DNA from 3 places in the Pseudomonas sp. ADAK2 TE3594 genome. Region 3 is predicted to be linked to each of the others. Evidence: predicted binding sites of a transcription regulator. Region 3 holds the regulator's gene; each other region holds the start of a gene.

Region 1 (5,762 bases), 520 kb from region 3:
AAAATAGCTGTAGCCTGACAGTACGGCTTTTATTGCACTGAGCAACTCAGTGAGATCCTGTTGTTTGCAGACATATCCCGCGGCACCCGATTGCATGCAACGCATGGAAAAGTGCCCTGGCGCCTGGGACGTCAATATCAGTACTTTAAGAGGCATCGCCGTCGATGCCAGACGCGCGATGACTTCCAACCCATCCAGCTTCGGTATTCCAATATCCAGAATGACAATATCCGGCATTAGTTCACGGGCAAGTTGTAATGCATCTACACCGTTATCTGTTTCTGCAATGACTTCGTAGCCATGACGTTCCATTAGCATACGTACCGCAAGACGAATGACGGGGTGATCATCCACGATCAGCACTTTATTCATGGGCAAGTCCAATTTCGCTGTTCGAATTTTTAGAGCCCGCACCATAGCCTAGTCGTTTCACCCATGGCATGCCGTCACCCCCGGCCACCCGCAGCGAGAGACATGGCCTACAAACAACACGGATTATTCCTACAAAAAATCATTGCATATCATGAGTCATGAGATTGCTACTAGCCGAACGCTGCTCAGCACTTCGACAGTTTTTTGTATCGACTTTCAACCAAAAAACACAAGAACAGGGTCTGACACTGGTAATCCGACAGACTTCGGCTATTGAGCTACTCTTAAAAGTAACGAGCATTTTCCAGCCCCTGTACAACTCGGTTCGAATGACTTATGAAAGCTCACACACAGCAACATTTCACCCACAGAATAAACCTATATAACTTTAAAACAAATGAATAGCCATACCTGAACCAAGAACAATACAGTTACTATAACGACCCATATCACCCACTAAAAAAGAGCCCGACATAACAACAGAAAAACCTCATTCATTAATTATCCCCCCAAGATCCACACCCACAAACAAATCGAGAAGAAATAATATCTCATGAGCAGAAGACATGATAAAACTCAAAAAAAGAATCACCAACCCCATGACAATCATTGCAATATTTGCAGCACTGTCTGAAACATCGGCCGCCGTGTCCCTCCCCTTTCTCGACAACAAGGATAGAGAACTCTATGTCTGGTTTCTGATTAGTTTCCCCTTTTATTTACTTTTTCTTTTTTTCGTCACACTCAATTTCAACTATCGATCGCTTTACGCGCCCTCCGATTTCGAAAAAGAGGAACACTTCATGACGGTCATGGGCAACGTTAATCGGTCAGGAAACGACCCGGCACCGCATGAAAGCTCGACCCGGCACCACGTACGCCTGCCCCAGCACTTGAAAGACCTGCATATCATTGATGCACGGTGGATGAACAACAAAATGGCATTCAGCGCCTTGGTGGAGAACATCCAGCAAGCACAGGAAAATCCTGCTCAGATGATCGTATTTCTCACCTGTGCCGAGTCGGAGACGTTGCTGAAGGAAAGTGCACTCAGGCATTCAAAGCACACCAAGAAACGCAACGGTGCGACGTTCTGCATTGCTTACAATTTGAATTCACACGAGCTGACGATGATTGGTCAAAATCTTTACAGGCACGCAGCAGCCAGCTCTTGAAGAGCCATTGGAGAAAGAAGCGAAGAAAGGTATTAACAAAGGCAAGAAGAAAAGCTGAATACGCAGTGTACGACAGGGTATCCCTCTTTCAGATATGTGGCCTCATCAACGAGGCCACACATCCTTTACCGACTCAAAGATCTCAGAAAAGCTTCCGACCTTTGTTCGCCGCGATGCGCATGCGCAAGGCATTGAGCTTGATGAAGCCCGCCGCATCGGCCTGGTTGTAGGCGCCGCCATCTTCCTCGAAGGTCGCGATGTTGGCGTCGAACAACGACTCGTCGGACTTGCGGCCGGTGACGATCACGTTGCCCTTGTACAGCTTCAGGCGCACTACGCCGTTCACGTGGGCCTGGGAAGCATCGATCATCTGTTGCAGCATCAGACGCTCAGGGCTCCACCAGTAACCGGTGTAGATCAAGCTGGCGTATTTAGGCATCAGCTCGTCTTTGAGGTGAGCCACTTCGCGGTCCAGAGTGATCGATTCGATCGCACGGTGAGCGCGCAGCATGATGGTGCCGCCCGGGGTCTCGTAGCATCCGCGGGACTTCATACCGACGTAGCGGTTTTCGACGATGTCCAGACGGCCGATACCGTGTTCGCCACCGATCCGGTTCAGGGTCGCCAGCACGGTGGCCGGAGTCATTTCGACACCGTCCAGTGCGACGATGTCGCCGTTGCGGTAGGTCAGTTCCAGGTACTGTGCTTTATCAGGAGCCTTCTCCGGGGAGACGGTCCAGCGCCACATGTCTTCTTCGTGCTCGGTCCAGGTGTCTTCCAGCACGCCGCCTTCATAGGAGATGTGCAGCAGGTTGGCATCCATCGAATACGGGGATTTTTTCTTGCCGTGACGCTCGATCGGGATGTTGTGCTTTTCAGCATAATCCATCAGCTTTTCACGGGAGAGCAGGTCCCATTCGCGCCAAGGAGCAATCACTTTCACGCCTGGCTTCAAGGCGTAGGCGCCCAGTTCGAAACGAACCTGGTCGTTGCCCTTGCCGGTCGCGCCGTGGGAAATGGCGTCAGCGCCGGTTTCGTTGGCGATTTCGATCAAGCGCTTGGCGATCAACGGACGAGCGATGGAAGTACCCAGCAGGTACTCGCCTTCATAAACGGTGTTGGCGCGGAACATCGGGAACACGAAATCGCGCACGAATTCTTCGCGCAGATCGTCGATGTAGATTTCTTTTACGCCCATGGCCTGTGCCTTGGCGCGGGCCGGTTCGACCTCTTCGCCCTGACCCAGGTCAGCGGTGAAGGTCACTACTTCACAGTTATAAGTATCCTGCAGCCACTTGAGGATCACCGAAGTGTCCAGGCCGCCGGAATACGCCAGAACGACCTTGTTTACGTCCGCCATGCCATCACTCCACGGGGTTCTACGGAAAGCCGTCAAGTCTACCGCTCATGCAGGATAATTTACAGAGGCGCGACAGCTTATGACGACGAAGCGACAGATTATGTCGAGCGAGCGACGATTTCAGCAGGTTCAGGAGGTCTTCGCGCTGCCCGCGGAAGCGGTGGCTTGAGGCGCCGGTTGCTCGGTCGGCGCGACCCGTTCAAGACGTACGGCAACCCGGCGGTTTTTCGCCCGATTGGCGGCATTGGTGTTCGGCGCCAGAGGATAGCGCTCACCGTGAAAACGCAGGGTGATCTGCGATTCCTGAATACCATTGGCCTTGAAGAAATCCATCACGGCCAACGCCCTGCGTCGCGACAGTTCGCGGTTGGTCAGGCGGTTGCCGCTGTTGTCGGAATGGCCGTCGAGTTCAATGTGGTTGACCGTCGGATCGGCTTTCATGAACTCCAGCATGACCTGCAAATGGGCCTTGGCTTGGGCGTCGAGATCGATGCCCTCCCCCGGAAAGCCGACTTCGGATTGCTTCACCTGTTCAAAATTCTGCGGCAGCAACTTGGCCACACAACCCTGATAGTCACTGTAGGCCTTGCTGAATTTGACCGGCAGCAGGCGGACTTCAGATACCCGACCGTCCCCCGAGGAGTGTCGAACGACCGGGCTGCGACCGTCCATCAACCCACTGATCAGGCGCCCGGCCTGAACTTGCGAGCTGTTGAACAGCACGTTGCCACTGCCGATTCGCACCGAGCCCAGGTTGATGTCGCCACGCCCCGGCTGCCATGGTGCAGCGGCCGCCAGCAAGGTCGCGGAACCGCCACCGATCATCGAGTTGTAGGCCTTCAGACGAAATGTCGCCTGCTCGCCAGCGCGACGCACGAACTCCCCCGAACCGAAATCGGTGATGGGTTGAGTCAGGCGGCATTCGAACTTGTCACCTTCGACCGTCCACTCGATGCTCTCCAGACGGGTCTGGAAAGTGAGCGCCATCGCGGGAAGGCTGGCAAACACACTGAGCAAGGCTAAATAACGCTGGCGCACGGGAGGCTCCACTGGCTTCTGCAACAAAAAGACCGACACACATATTTACGGCGTACCTGTTGGATATCGGAAGCTTGCCGCAAAACTTGATAGCGAGTGCCTGCAAGAGTCTTTTCCGGTAGCATTCCCCTGAGTTTGACCCGCCTGGAATCCCCTCATGTCCGACCGCCTGACCCTGCTGCGTCCCGACGACTGGCATATTCATCTTCGCGATGGTGCTGTGTTGACCAATACCGTTGCGGATGTCGCGCGCACCTTTGGTCGCGCCATCATCATGCCCAACCTGGTACCTCCGGTGCGTAACGCCGCTGAAGCCGACGGCTATCGCCAGCGGATTCTCGCTGCACGCCCGGCCGGCAGTCGCTTCGAACCGTTGATGGTGCTGTACCTGACCGACCGCACACAGCCCGAAGAAATTCGCGAGGCCAAGGCCAGCGGTTTCATTCACGCCGCCAAGCTGTACCCGGCCGGCGCGACCACCAACTCGGATTCTGGCGTCACCAGCATCGACAAGATTTTCCCCGCACTCGAGGCCATGGCTGAAGTCGGGATGCCCTTGTTGGTTCACGGTGAAGTCACCCGTGGCGATGTCGACGTGTTCGATCGCGAAAAAATCTTCATCGATGAGCACATGCGTCGAGTGGTCGAGCGTTTCCCGACCCTCAAAGTGGTGTTTGAACACATCACCACCGCTGACGCCGTGCAGTTCGTCAACGAGGCTTCGGCCAACGTTGGCGCAACCATCACCGCGCACCACCTGCTGTACAACCGCAACCACATGCTGGTGGGCGGGATTCGGCCGCACTTCTACTGCCTGCCGATCCTCAAGCGTAATACCCACCAGGAAGCCCTGCTCGACGCCGCTACCAGCGGCAGCGACAAGTTCTTCCTCGGCACAGACTCGGCGCCCCATGCCCAGCACGCCAAAGAAGCGGCTTGCGGTTGTGCCGGTTGCTACACCGCTTATGCCGCGATCGAGATGTATGCCGAAGCCTTTGAACAGCGCAACGCGCTGGACAAGCTCGAAGCCTTCGCCAGCCTCAATGGCCCGCGTTTCTACGGCCTGCCGGCGAACACCGATCGCATCACCCTGGTCCGCGATGAGTGGACCGCCCCAACCAGCCTGCCGTTTGGCGAGCTGACTGTAATCCCGCTGCGCGCCGGTGAAAAACTGCGCTGGCGCCTGCTGGAGGAACACGCGTGAGTGAAGACCATTTCGACGACGAACAGGACGGTAATGGCGGCGGAGGCGGTTCCCGCCATCCAATGGCAGCCAGGTTCCGTGGTTACCTGCCGGTCGTTGTCGACGTAGAAACCGGTGGTTTCAACTCGGCCACCGATGCCCTGCTGGAAATCGCCGCCACCGTGATCGGCATGGATGAAAAAGGCTTTGTGTACCCTGAGCACACCTATTTCTTCCGGGTCGAGCCTTTCGAAGGCGCGAACATCGAAGCGGCAGCCCTGGAATTCACCGGGATCAAGCTCGATCACCCGCTTCGCATGGCGGTGAGTGAAGAAGCGGCCCTGACCGATATCTTCCGCGGTGTGCGCAAGGCTCTGAAGGCCAACGGTTGCAAACGGGCGATTCTGGTCGGGCACAACAGCAGCTTCGACCTGGGCTTCCTCAACGCCGCTGTCGCGCGCCTGGACATGAAACGCAACCCGTTTCACCCGTTCTCCAGTTTCGACACGGCGACTCTCGCCGGTCTGGCCTACGGTCAAACCGTATTGGCCAAGGCCTGCCAGGCAGCCGATATCGACTTCGACGGTCGCGAGGCCCACTCGGCCCGCTACGACACCGAGAAGACGGCTGATCT
Region 2 (5,762 bases), 4.7 Mb from region 3:
AGTATTGAAGCCGACCGAGACACCCAGGCTGCCGGCCTTGTTATGCAACACGGTCAACGTATCGCCCTTGGCATCGGCATACGGCACCACGTTGTAAACCGTTTCGTCGTAGTCCTTGGTCGGTGCGCGGTAGGTTTGCCAGTCCGGCAAGTCGCCTTTGGCCTTGTCGTTGAACGGCGATACCTGTTTCACCGGCGCGGCGAAGCGGGCGCCCTGCTCCAGGAATGGGGTGCTGAAGTTGCTGTGATACAGCGCCTGGTATTCCTTCGGATAGTCGCCGTTATTGGTCAGGGTGTCGTTGAGGGCGAACGCTACGCTGCCGGGCTCGGTGACCAGTTCGGTCGCGACGGAGAAGTCGACTTTCTTGAACGCCTGTTCTTTCAGCTCGCCGCGCAGGGTGATGGCGTACGGCGGTTTTTCATCGATGTGCAAGGTGACTTTGTTCGCGGGGATGTTGGCGGCGCGACCGTGCAGGGTCAGCAGTTCACCATTGTCCATGCCGGGGTGGCCGACCCATTCGTAGCCGCAGCGGGTGACCAGTTCGTTGAAACCTTCCAGCCAGCCCAAGCCTCCGCGGCCGTTGAGTTCGATGAAGGATGGATTGACCACTTCCTTGACCGGCGAATCCCAGCCCATGCGCACATCGCCGACCGAGGCCTGCAGGACGTTCATGCCGCGAGTCGGCACCACCGAGAGTTTCATTGTGCCGTTATCGATGTCGACGATGCTGACACCCTCCTGCCGACCGCCATGCAAAGTACGCAGGGTCACACTGAAGGGTTTGTCGGTTTTTACACCGAGTTGCTGGCTGGTGATCTGCCAGTTCTGGGCGGCTTTGTCGGTGTCGAGCAAAACATAGTCCCAGGCCATGGCTTGGGAAGCAGCGGACAGTGCGCTGAGGGCAACGATAAGTTTGAGCGGGGTCATGGCAGCAGCCTTTCTTGGAGTTGTGCCATTTTTATAGACTTGAAGAAACGTTTCAGCAAGCATAAAAATCGAGACACTGGTGCTAAATGCCAAGGAAGACGACTAGAGAGGAATTGATCCGCAGATTGGGACAAATCGGGAATTGGGTCGATCCCTTCGCGAGCAAGCCCGCTCCCACATTAGATCTAAGGTGAACAACCGAGATCAACTGTGGGAGCGAGCCTGCTCGCGATGGCGATTTGAGCAGCGACTCAGCGAAACCGGTCAACCTCATGCCGCAAGTCCGCCGCGAGCTTCTCCAGCTCTTTGGCAGTCACAGCCAGGTTGGACACTACTTCGCGCTGTTCACTGTTCGCCAAAGCGATGCTTTGCAGATTGCTGCTGAGCAAGGTCGCGGTGCTGCTTTGTTCCTGGGTCGCGGTGGTGATGGCGGCGAATTGCTGACCAGCCGAGCGGCTTTGCTCATCGATCCGCGCCAGAGCCGAGGCGACGTTGGCGTTGCGCGACAGGCCTTCCTGCATCAACACGTTGCCCTGCTCCATGGTGCTGATGGCGTTGCCGGTTTCCTGCTGGATGCTTTGAATCATCCCGGAAATTTCGTCAGTGGCCTGACGGGTACGTGAGGCCAGGTTGCGCACCTCATCAGCGACCACCGCAAATCCACGGCCCTGCTCACCGGCGCGGGCGGCTTCGATGGCGGCGTTGAGCGCCAGCAAATTGGTTTGCTCGGCGATCGCGGTAATCACCCCGACAATGCCGCCGATTTCCTGGGAGCGCTGCCCCAAGGTATTGATCACCGTTGCGGTGCTGTTCAGTGCACCGGCGATTTGCTCCAGGGACGAGGACGCTTCGTCCATCGACGTACGACCGATCTGGGTTTGCTGTGCGTTTTCCTGCGCCAGACGCTGGGTGTTGCCCATGTTGTCGGCGATGTTCAGCGAGGTGGCGCTGAATTCTTCTACGGCGCCGGCCATGCTGGTGATTTCGCCGGACTGCTGTTCCATCCCTTCATAGGCGCCACCGGACAAACCGGATAACGCCTGGGCACGGCTGTTGACCTCTCCCGACGCTCGGCGGATGTGCTCGACCATGGTCGACAGGGCCTGGCTCATCTGGTTGAAGGCGCGGGCAAGTTGGCCGATTTCGTCATTACTCGACACGTTCAGGCGAACACTCAAATCCCCAGCGCCCAAGGCTTCGGCTTGATGCACCAGATCACCCAGTGGCGCCAGCTTGCTGCGCAGCAACCAGACCGCCGCACCGACCGCCAATAACATCGCCAGCAGGCTGCCGATCGCCAATTGAATGCCGACGCTCCAGGTCACCGCGCGGATTTCGGTTTTCGGCATGCTCGCCACCACCGACCACGGCCCGCCTTCGAACGGCACGGCAACACTGTAAAAGTCTTGCGACTTGTCGCTCCAGAAGTCGCCTTTGCCCGGTGTCTTGGCCAGACCGACGATGCTCGGGACCGCCTGATCCAGCGCTTGCACACCGGCAATCGGCACCAGCCATTTGTTCTGCTCATCCAGCAGTGCCAAGGAGCCGGTCTGGCCGATACGGAAGCGTTTGAGGTTGGCGAACTGTGCGTTCTGCGCGTCGGTGTAATCGAATCCTACGTACAACACGGCAATGACCTTACCGCTGCTGTCACGTACGGGGGTGTACTGCGACATGTAGAAGCGTTCAAAAAGCAAAGCTCGACCCAGGTAGCTCTGCCCCGCCATCAAACGGGCGTAAGCCGGGTTTGCGTGGTCGAGCAGAGTGCCAATGGCACGGCTGCCGTCTTGTTTGGTGACATTCGTGCTGACCCGAATGAATTCTTCACCGCTGCGAACGAACACGGTCGCGACGCCTGCAGTCATCTGCTTGAACTCGTCAACTATCTTGAAGTTGTTGTTCAGCACTTCACTCCCCAAACGCAGCCCGGGAGTCTGAGTGCCCGCCACGGCTACCGGTTCGTCCGGATGCACGCTCAGGCCAGTACTGAATCGCTGCTCGAACAGGCCGGCCAGGCGCTGGGTGCTTTCACGCAAGGTGCCGTGAAAGGTGCTCAGCTGATCGGCAAGCAAGCGGGCCTCGCTGGCCAGGTGTTCTTCGCGAGTGGCGAGGTTGGCGGTGTCCAGCGAGCGCAGGGCGAACACGGTACTGCCGCTGATGACAATCGCCAGTATCACGGCAAGCGCAAGACCCAGCTGTGAGGCAATCCGAGCACGAGGTTGAGACATGACAGCTCCTGACCCAGTGGCCGGATCAATCTGATCCCATCGCACACTCGGCAAAATTTCTGATTGTGGGGAAAACATGGAACCTGAACGAAGGTCCCATCAGCAGATTTTCGGCGGCAAAGCTGAATACTTGAGTAATTAACGGGGATATGGCTCAAGGCCGCCATTGCGGCGGCTCTATCGATTCAGCCCAAGCGTTCGACATCCGGTAATTCCATGGCCCGGACTTCGCCTTGCAGGAAATCGCTGAGGCGGCGCAAACGTTCGCCGCCGGGGCGGGTTTTCGGCCAGACCAGGTAATAATTCTCACCACTGGCGACGGCCGTCGGCCACGGCAAACTCAGACGTCCCTGTGCAACATCCTCCGCCACCATCAGCAAATCGCCCATGGACACGCCGTAACCCCGGGCAGCGGCGATCATGCCCAGCTCCAGCGTGTCGAACACCTGCCCACCCTTGAGCGAGACTTGATCGGTCAGGCCCATGCGCTCCAGCCAGTTGCGCCAGTCACGGCGGTCCGGCGTCGGGTGCAGCAGTTCGGTACTGGCCAGGCGCGCAACGTCCCACGGCTGATCCTTCAGAAGATTCGGCGCCCCCACCGGAATCAGCTCTTCGGGGAACAGGAAAGTCGCCTCCCAGTCCGGTGGAAAATGTCCGTTGCTGAGGATGACAGCGCAGTCAAAGGGCTCATGGTTGAAGTCCACCGTATCGATGTCCATCCAGGCGCTGGTCAATTGCACCTCGTTGCCCGGGCGCAAGTGTCGAAAACGGCTGAGCCGCGCCAACAGCCAGCGCATGGTCAGGGTCGATGGGGCTTTCATGCGCAGGATGTCGTCTTCGGCACGCAAGGTATTGCAGGCCCGCTCGAGGGCGGTGAAGCCTTCACGAATGCCGGGCAGGATCAGCCGCGCCGATTCGGTCAGTTGCAGGTTGCGCCCGCTGCGATGAAACAGCCGACAGGCGAAATGCTCTTCGAGCGTACGAATGTGCCGACTGACTGCACTTTGCGTGATCGACAGTTCTTCGGCCGCGCGAGTAAACGAGCTATGCCGCGCCGCCGCTTCGAATGCTCGAAGGGCGTACAAGGGAGGAAGACGACGGGACATCAGGAAGGCTCCTATAGCGCGATGGAACCAACTTATCAGAAACTCCCCAGCATGAGTTTTAATCATGCCACCCATCCTTTTTATCCCTTTGTGCAAACCCCGCAGAGCGCCGAGAATCGACGCTTCCTGTTATCTCTGACAATCGAGCGTGATGACCATGCAGCATCCAGCGCGTATTGAACTCTGGGCCATCCTGCGGCTGGCGGGGCCGTTGATTGCCTCGCAGTTGGCGCACATGTTGATGGTCCTTACCGACACCTTGATGATGGCGCGCCTGAGCCCCGAAGCGCTGGCCGGTGGCGGCCTGGGCGCGGCGACGTACTCGTTCGTATCGATCTTCTGCATCGGCGTGATCGCCGCCGTCGGCACCCTGGTGGCGATCCGTCAGGGCGCGGGCGACATCATCGGCGCGGCGCGGCTGACCCAGGCCGGATTGTGGCTGGCCTGGTTGATGGCGCTGGTGGCGGGTTTGCTGCTGTGGAACCTCAAACCGGTGTTGTTGCTGTTCGGCCAGACCGAAACCAACGTCCAGGCTGCCGGCCAGTTTCTGTTGATTCTGCCATTCGCCCTGCCCGGCTACCTGAGCTTCATGGCGTTGCGCGGTTTCACTAGCGCCATCGGCCGGGCGACACCGGTAATGGTCATCAGCCTCGCCGGCACTGTGGCCAATTTCCTGCTCAACTATGCGTTGATCACCGGCATGTTCGGCCTACCGAAAATGGGCCTGGTGGGCATCGGCCTGGTCACGGCGATCGTTGCCAACCTCATGGCGCTGGCGCTCGCGCTGCATATTCGTCGGCATCCGGCTTACGACGCGTATCCATTACGCCAGGGGCTGTCGCGGCCCAACCGTCAGTACTTGAAGGAATTATGGCGCCTGGGCCTGCCGATAGGCGGCACCTATGCGGTGGAAGTCGGCCTGTTTGCCTTCGCCGCGCTGTGCATGGGCACCATGGGCAGTACGCAACTGGCGGCGCACCAGATCGCCCTGCAAATCGTCTCGGTGGCGTTCATGGTTCCGGCGGGGCTTTCCTACGCGATCACCATGCGCATCGGTCAGCATTACGGCGCCGGGCAATTGCTCGATGCGCGGCTGGCCGGACGGGTCGGGATCGCCTTCGGCGCCGCGTCGATGCTGGGGTTTGCCATGGTTTTCTGGTTGCTGCCGCATCAGTTGATCGGCTTGTTTCTGGACCACAACGATCCGGCGTTCCGCGAAGTCATCAACCTGGCCGTGAGCCTGTTGGCGGTGGCGGCGTGGTTCGAGCTGTTCGATGGCACACAAACCATCGCCATGGGCTGCATCCGCGGGCTCAAGGATGCCAAGACCACATTCCTGGTGGGTTTGGGTTGCTATTGGCTGATCGGTGCGCCGGCCGCGTGGTGGATGGCCTTCCATTTGAACTGGGGGCCAACGGGGGTCTGGTGGGGTTTGGCGCTGGGGCTGGCGTGTGCGGCGGTGAGCCTGACGCTGGCGTTTGAATGGAAGATGAAGCGGATG
Region 3 (5,762 bases):
TGAGCTGGGCAATCTTGGTTTTCACCACGTCCATGCCCACGCCGCGCCCGGAGACGTCGGAAATCTCGGTCTTGGTCGAGAAGCCCGGAGCGAAGATCAGGTTGAAGCAATCCGACTCGCTGAGACGGTCCGCCGCATCCTTGTCCATCAGGCCTTTCTTCACGGCAATACCGCGCAGAACATCGGCGTCCATACCTTTGCCATCATCGGAGATGGACAGCAGGATGTGATCACCTTCCTGTTCCGCGGACAGGATCACCTTGCCGCTGCGAGGCTTGCCCATCGCTTCGCGCTCAGCCGGTTCTTCAATCCCGTGGTCGACCGAGTTGCGCACCAAGTGGACCAGCGGGTCGGCCAGGGCCTCGACAAGGTTCTTGTCGAGGTCGGTTTCTTCGCCGACCAGCTCCAGGTTGATCTCTTTCTTGAGCTGGCGAGCCAGGTCGCGAACCAGACGCGGGAAGCGCCCGAAGACTTTCTTGATCGGCTGCATACGGGTCTTCATGACCGCGGTCTGCAGGTCGGCCGTGACCACGTCGAGGTTCGACACGGCCTTGGACATCGCTTCGTCGCCGCTGTTGAGGCCCAGACGGACCAGGCGGTTACGCACCAGTACCAACTCGCCGACCATGTTCATGATTTCGTCGAGACGCGCGGTATCGACCCGCACGGTGGTCTCGGCTTCGCTGGCCGGTTTTTCTGGTGGTGGCGCAGACGGGGCACGGGCCGGGGCCGGTGCAGCAGCGGCGGCCGGTTTCGGCGCTTCGGCTTTTGGCTCGGGGGCTTTGGCCACAGGTTTCGCAGCTGGTGCTGGCGCCTTGGCGACAGGAGCAGAAACCACTGCGCCGGTGCCGACCTCGGTGAACTTGCCTTTGCCATGCAATTCGTCGAGCAGCGATTCGAACTCATGATCCGAGATCAGATCGCCGCCGGCCGCTTTAGCGGTTGGCGCAGCCGGAGCTGGTACGGCGGCAATCGCCGACTCCAATGCATCGACGGCAAAGTTGCCTTTACCGTGCAACTGGTCGAGCAGTGCTTCGAACTCGTCGTCGGTAATATCGGAGCTGTCGCCTGCCGCTTTCGGGGCAGCCGGTGCGGCGGGCGCCGCGACTACTGCATCGACGGCGAACTGGCCTTTGCCGTGCAGTTGATCGAGCAACGACTCGAACTCGGCATCGGTGATTTCATCGCTGGCCGAGGCATCGCTGGTCGGCACTGGCGCAGCCGCTGGAGCCTCGGCTTGAGCCTTGACGGCGTTCAGCGAGTCCAGCAGTTGTTCAAATTCGTTATCCGTGATGTCGCCCGATTCTTCAGCGGCAGGTTCTTCCACCACCTCGGCGACCGGTGCCGACTCATCGGCGGTTTGCGGCTCGGCCAGACGGGCCAACGCTGCAAGCAATTCTGGAGTGGCAGCCGTGATCGGGCTGCGTTCGCGGACTTCGCTGAACATGCTGTTCACCGCGTCCAGTGCTTCGAGAACCACGTCCATCAGCTCCGAGTCGACGCGTCGTTCACCCTTGCGCAGGATGTCGAACACGTTCTCGGCGATGTGACAGCACTCCACCAGTTCGTTGAGCTGGAGGAAGCCGGCGCCCCCTTTTACAGTGTGAAAACCGCGAAAAATTGCATTGAGCAAATCCGCATCATCCGGTCGGCTTTCAAGCTCGACCAGCTGTTCGGACAGTTGCTCTAGAATCTCGCCGGCCTCAACCAGGAAATCCTGAAGGATCTCTTCATCGGCGCCGAAGCTCATTAAGGGGGTGCTCCTGAGGTCTAAAAACCTAAAAAACCTAAAATGCTAAAACTCTAAAATCCTAGGCTGGATAACAAATCGTCCACATCGTCCTGACCGGACACAACGTCTTCTCTTTTATCGGCATGAATCTGCGGACCTTCACCCTGAGAGAGATGTTTTTGCGGATCTTTTTCAGCCAGCATCGCATCACGGTCATGTTCGATACCCGCAAAGCGGTCGACCTGACTGGCCATGAGCACGAGCTTGAGCAGATTGCTTTCAACTTCGGTGACCAACTGGGTCACGCGCTTGATCACCTGACCGGTGAGGTCCTGGTAATCCTGGGCCAGGAGAATGTCGTTGAGGTTGCTCGACACGACGCGGTTATCTTCGCTGCTGCGTGTCAGGAAACCGTCGACGCGCCGGGCCAGTTCGCGGAACTCTTCAGCCCCGACTTCGCGACGCATGAACCGTCCCCAATCCGTGCTCAGCGCCTGAGCTTCGTCGCTCAGGCTGTTGATCAGCGGCGTGGCGTTTTCCACCAGGTCCATGGTGCGGTTCGCCGCGGCCTCGGTCAGCTTGACCACATACCCCAAGCGCTCGGTGGCATCCGTGATCTGAGACACTTCCTCGGCTTGCGGCATGTGCGGGTCAATCTGGAAATTGACGATCGCGCTATGCAGCTCGCGGGTGAGCTTGCCTACCTCCTGATACAGGCCGCGGTCACGGGTCTGATTGAGCTCATGGATCAATTGCACCGCATCGCCAAACCTGCCTTTTTCAAGGCTCTCGACCAGTTCGACCGCGTGTTTTTTCAGGGTCGATTCAAAATCGCCCATTGAAGATTCTTTATGCTCCATAGCTCCCCCGTGGCGCAGTCCATCAACCGATGCGTTCGAAAATCTTCTCGATTTTTTCTTTCAACGCCTGGGCCGTGAAGGGTTTGACCACATAGCCATTTACACCGGCCTGGGCCGCTTCGATGATTTGCTCGCGCTTGGCTTCAGCGGTCACCATCAGCACCGGCAGGTGCTTGAGCTTTTCATCGGCGCGCACGTGACGCAGCAGATCGATACCGGTCATGCCAGGCATGTTCCAGTCCGTTACCAGAAAGTCGATGCTCCCACTGTTGAGAACCGGAATGGCAGTGGTGCCATCGTCAGCCTCGACCGTGTTGGTGAACCCAAGGTCACGCAACAGGTTTTTTATGATCCGCCGCATCGTTGAGAAGTCATCAACGATGAGGATTTTCATGTTCTTGTCCAATTCGACCTCCAAGCAGTCTTAAACGCGCCCAGCACCTGGACGCGCCATTTCAATCAATCCGGCAAAGCACTCAATGACTGTCTGGAGCACAACAGATCGAGACCGGCGCAGTTCAACACCACACCAGCTCCATTCGCAGTGTCCCCACACTGCCTTCAGCGCGCTCGCCACTCCCCCAAACGCCCCCGCAAACGGGCCGCGCACTGGCTGTGTAACTGGCTGACCCGCGATTCGCTGACCCCCAGGACCTCACCGATTTCCTTGAGATTCAACTCTTCGTCGTAGTACAGCGCCAACACCAGTCGCTCACGCTCCGGCAAATTGGCAATCGCGTCCGCCAGCGCCGCCTGGAAGCGTTCATCTTCCAGATCGCGTGACGGCTCGAGATGAGCACTGGCGCCATCCTCATGCAGCCCTTCGTGTTCGCCGTCCTGTAACAGATCGTCGAAACTGAATAACCGGCTGCCGAGGGTGTCGTTCAAAATCCCGTAATAATCGTCGAGACTCAATTGGAGTTCGGCCGCAACCTCATGATCTTTAGCGTCACGGCCGGTTTTAGCTTCAATCGAGCGAATCGCGTCGCTGACCATGCGGGTATTGCGGTGAACCGAACGTGGTGCCCAGTCCCCCTTGCGCACTTCATCGAGCATCGCGCCGCGGATTCGTATGCCCGCGTACGTCTCGAAACTCGCGCCTTTGCTGGCGTCATATTTGGTTGATACTTCAAGCAGGCCGATCATCCCGGCCTGGATCAGGTCTTCGACCTGGACACTGGCCGGCAAACGCGCCAGCAAGTGGTAGGCAATGCGTTTGACCAGTGGCGCGTAACGCTCGATCAGCTCGTACTGCGCGTCACGTGCCGACTTCTTGTAGAGGTTGTAGCCACTGGCTGTCATAGGACGGGTCCTGCCGCTTGTTGCACGAGGCGCTCGACGAAAAACTCCAGGTGCCCGCGTGGGTTGGCCGGCAGTGGCCAGGTATCGACCTTCTGCGCAATGGCCTTGAACGCCAGGGCGCACTTGGAACGCGGAAAGGCTTCGTAGACGGCACGCTGCTTCTGCACGGCCTTGCGCACGCTTTCGTCGTAAGGCACCGCACCGACATATTGCAAGGCGACGTCGAGGAAACGATCCGTGACCTTGGTCAACTTGGCGAACAGGTTGCGGCCTTCCTGCGGGCTCTGCGCCATGTTGGCCAAGACACGGAAACGGTTCATGCCGTAGTCGCGGTTCAGCAGTTTGATCAGCGCGTAGGCGTCGGTGATCGAGGTCGGCTCGTCGCACACCACCAGCAAGACTTCTTGCGCTGCGCGGACGAAACTGACCACCGAGTCACCAATGCCCGCAGCGGTGTCGATCACCAATACGTCGAGGTTGTCGCCGATATCGCTGAAGGCCTGGATCAGGCCGGCATGCTGGGCCGGGCTCAGATGAACCATGCTCTGGGTGCCGGATGCGGCCGGGACGATGCGAATACCGCCGGGCCCTTGCAACAGCACATCGCGCAGCTCACAGCGGCCTTCGATCACGTCGGCCAGGGTACGTTTGGGTGTCAGCCCCAGCAGGACGTCAACGTTCGCCAGCCCCAGATCGGCATCCAGCAGCATGACGCGCCGGCCGAGCTCAGCTAGAGCCAGGGACAAGTTCACTGACACGTTAGTCTTCCCGACGCCACCTTTGCCGCCGGTCACCGCGATCACCTGTACGGGATGCATGCTGCCCATGTTATTTTCTTTACCTTGTCTTACTTAGACGGAGGCCACATTACTGGCTGCGCGTTCACCAACTGAACAATGCATGGCAGACCATCGATGTAGGTACAAAAACCGTTCATTAAATACCTCAGCCAACCCGCTTGGTCGGACTGTGGTAAAGGTCAGCGAACATATCAGCCATGGCTTCTTCGCTGGGTTCTTCCTGCATTTGCACGCTAACGGCACGGCTGACCAACTGATGACGACGCGGCAGATGCAAATCATCCGGAATCCGCGGGCCATCGGTCAGGTAAGCCACCGGCAATTCATGACTAATGGCCAGGCTCAACACCTCGCCCAAGCTTGCCGTTTCATCCAGTTTAGTCAGGATGCAGCCGGCAAGGCCGCAACGTTTGTAACTGTGATAAGCGGCAGTTAGAACCTGTTTCTGGCTGGTGGTTGCCAAGACCAGATAATTTTTTGATTTGATGCCGCGTCCGGCCAGGCTTTCGAGCTGCATACGCAGTGCCGGATCGCTGGCCTGCAAGCCGGCGGTATCGATCAGCACCACGCGTTTGCGCAGCAAAGGCTCCAGTGCCTGCACCAAGGATTGGCCCGGATCGACGTGGGTGACCGACACGTTGAGGATCCGGCCGAGGGTCTTGAGCTGCTCCTGAGCGCCGATGCGATAGCTGTCCATGCTCACCAGCGCGATGTTCTGCGCGCCGTACTTGAGCACGTAACGAGCCGCCAGCTTGGCCAGCGTGGTGGTCTTGCCCATGCCAGCCGGGCCGACCATGGCAATCACGCCGCCCTCTTCCAGTGGCTCGACTTCCGGGGTGGTGATCATCCGCGCCAGATGCGCGAGCAACATGCGCCAGGCCTGACGGGGTTCTTCGATGTCGGTAATCAGCGCCAGCAGATCGCGCGACAACGGGCCGGACAGGCCGATGCGTTGCAAGCGACGCCAGAGGTTGGCCTGGGCCGGACGACTGCCTTGCAGCTGATTCCAGGCCAGCGAGCCAAGTTGCACTTCCATCAGTTCACGCAGGCTGTTGAGCTCGAAACGCA

Evidence for each region. The regulator FliA, encoded in region 3, starts transcription of late flagellar genes. The targets are predictions, from matches to a motif close to CTAAAGTTTNNNNNNNNNNNGCCGNTAA.
Region 1: a site for FliA is predicted at 4,009-4,036, ahead of AB7M22_RS02095 (flagellar protein MotY). Genes of this name have one in related genera too.
Region 2: a site for FliA is predicted at 3,263-3,290, ahead of AB7M22_RS25915 (methyl-accepting chemotaxis protein). Genes of this name have one in related genera too.

What each region holds. Positions count from the first base shown of each region.
Region 1 covers NZ_JBRJGV010000001.1:482,023-487,784, reverse strand. The annotation lists gene AB7M22_RS02110 (response regulator transcription factor) at 1-372, opposite strand, end outside; gene AB7M22_RS02105 (hypothetical protein) at 939-1,547, shown strand; gene AB7M22_RS02100 (argininosuccinate synthase) at 1,690-2,907, opposite strand; gene AB7M22_RS02095 (flagellar protein MotY) at 3,037-3,945, opposite strand; gene pyrC (dihydroorotase) at 4,103-5,149, shown strand; gene rnt (ribonuclease T) at 5,146-5,762, shown strand, end outside.
Region 2 covers NZ_JBRJGV010000001.1:5,745,632-5,751,393, forward strand. The annotation lists gene AB7M22_RS25910 (aldose 1-epimerase family protein) at 1-927, opposite strand, end outside; gene AB7M22_RS25915 (methyl-accepting chemotaxis protein) at 1,179-3,155, opposite strand; gene AB7M22_RS25920 (LysR substrate-binding domain-containing protein) at 3,341-4,261, opposite strand; gene AB7M22_RS25925 (NorM family multidrug efflux MATE transporter) at 4,419-5,762, shown strand, end outside.
Region 3 covers NZ_JBRJGV010000001.1:999,127-1,004,888, reverse strand. The annotation lists gene AB7M22_RS04480 (chemotaxis protein CheA) at 1-1,750, opposite strand, end outside; gene AB7M22_RS04475 (protein phosphatase CheZ) at 1,804-2,592, opposite strand; gene AB7M22_RS04470 (chemotaxis response regulator CheY) at 2,615-2,986, opposite strand; gene fliA (RNA polymerase sigma factor FliA) at 3,154-3,894, opposite strand; gene fleN (flagellar synthesis regulator FleN) at 3,891-4,721, opposite strand; gene flhF (flagellar biosynthesis protein FlhF) at 4,840-5,762, opposite strand, start outside.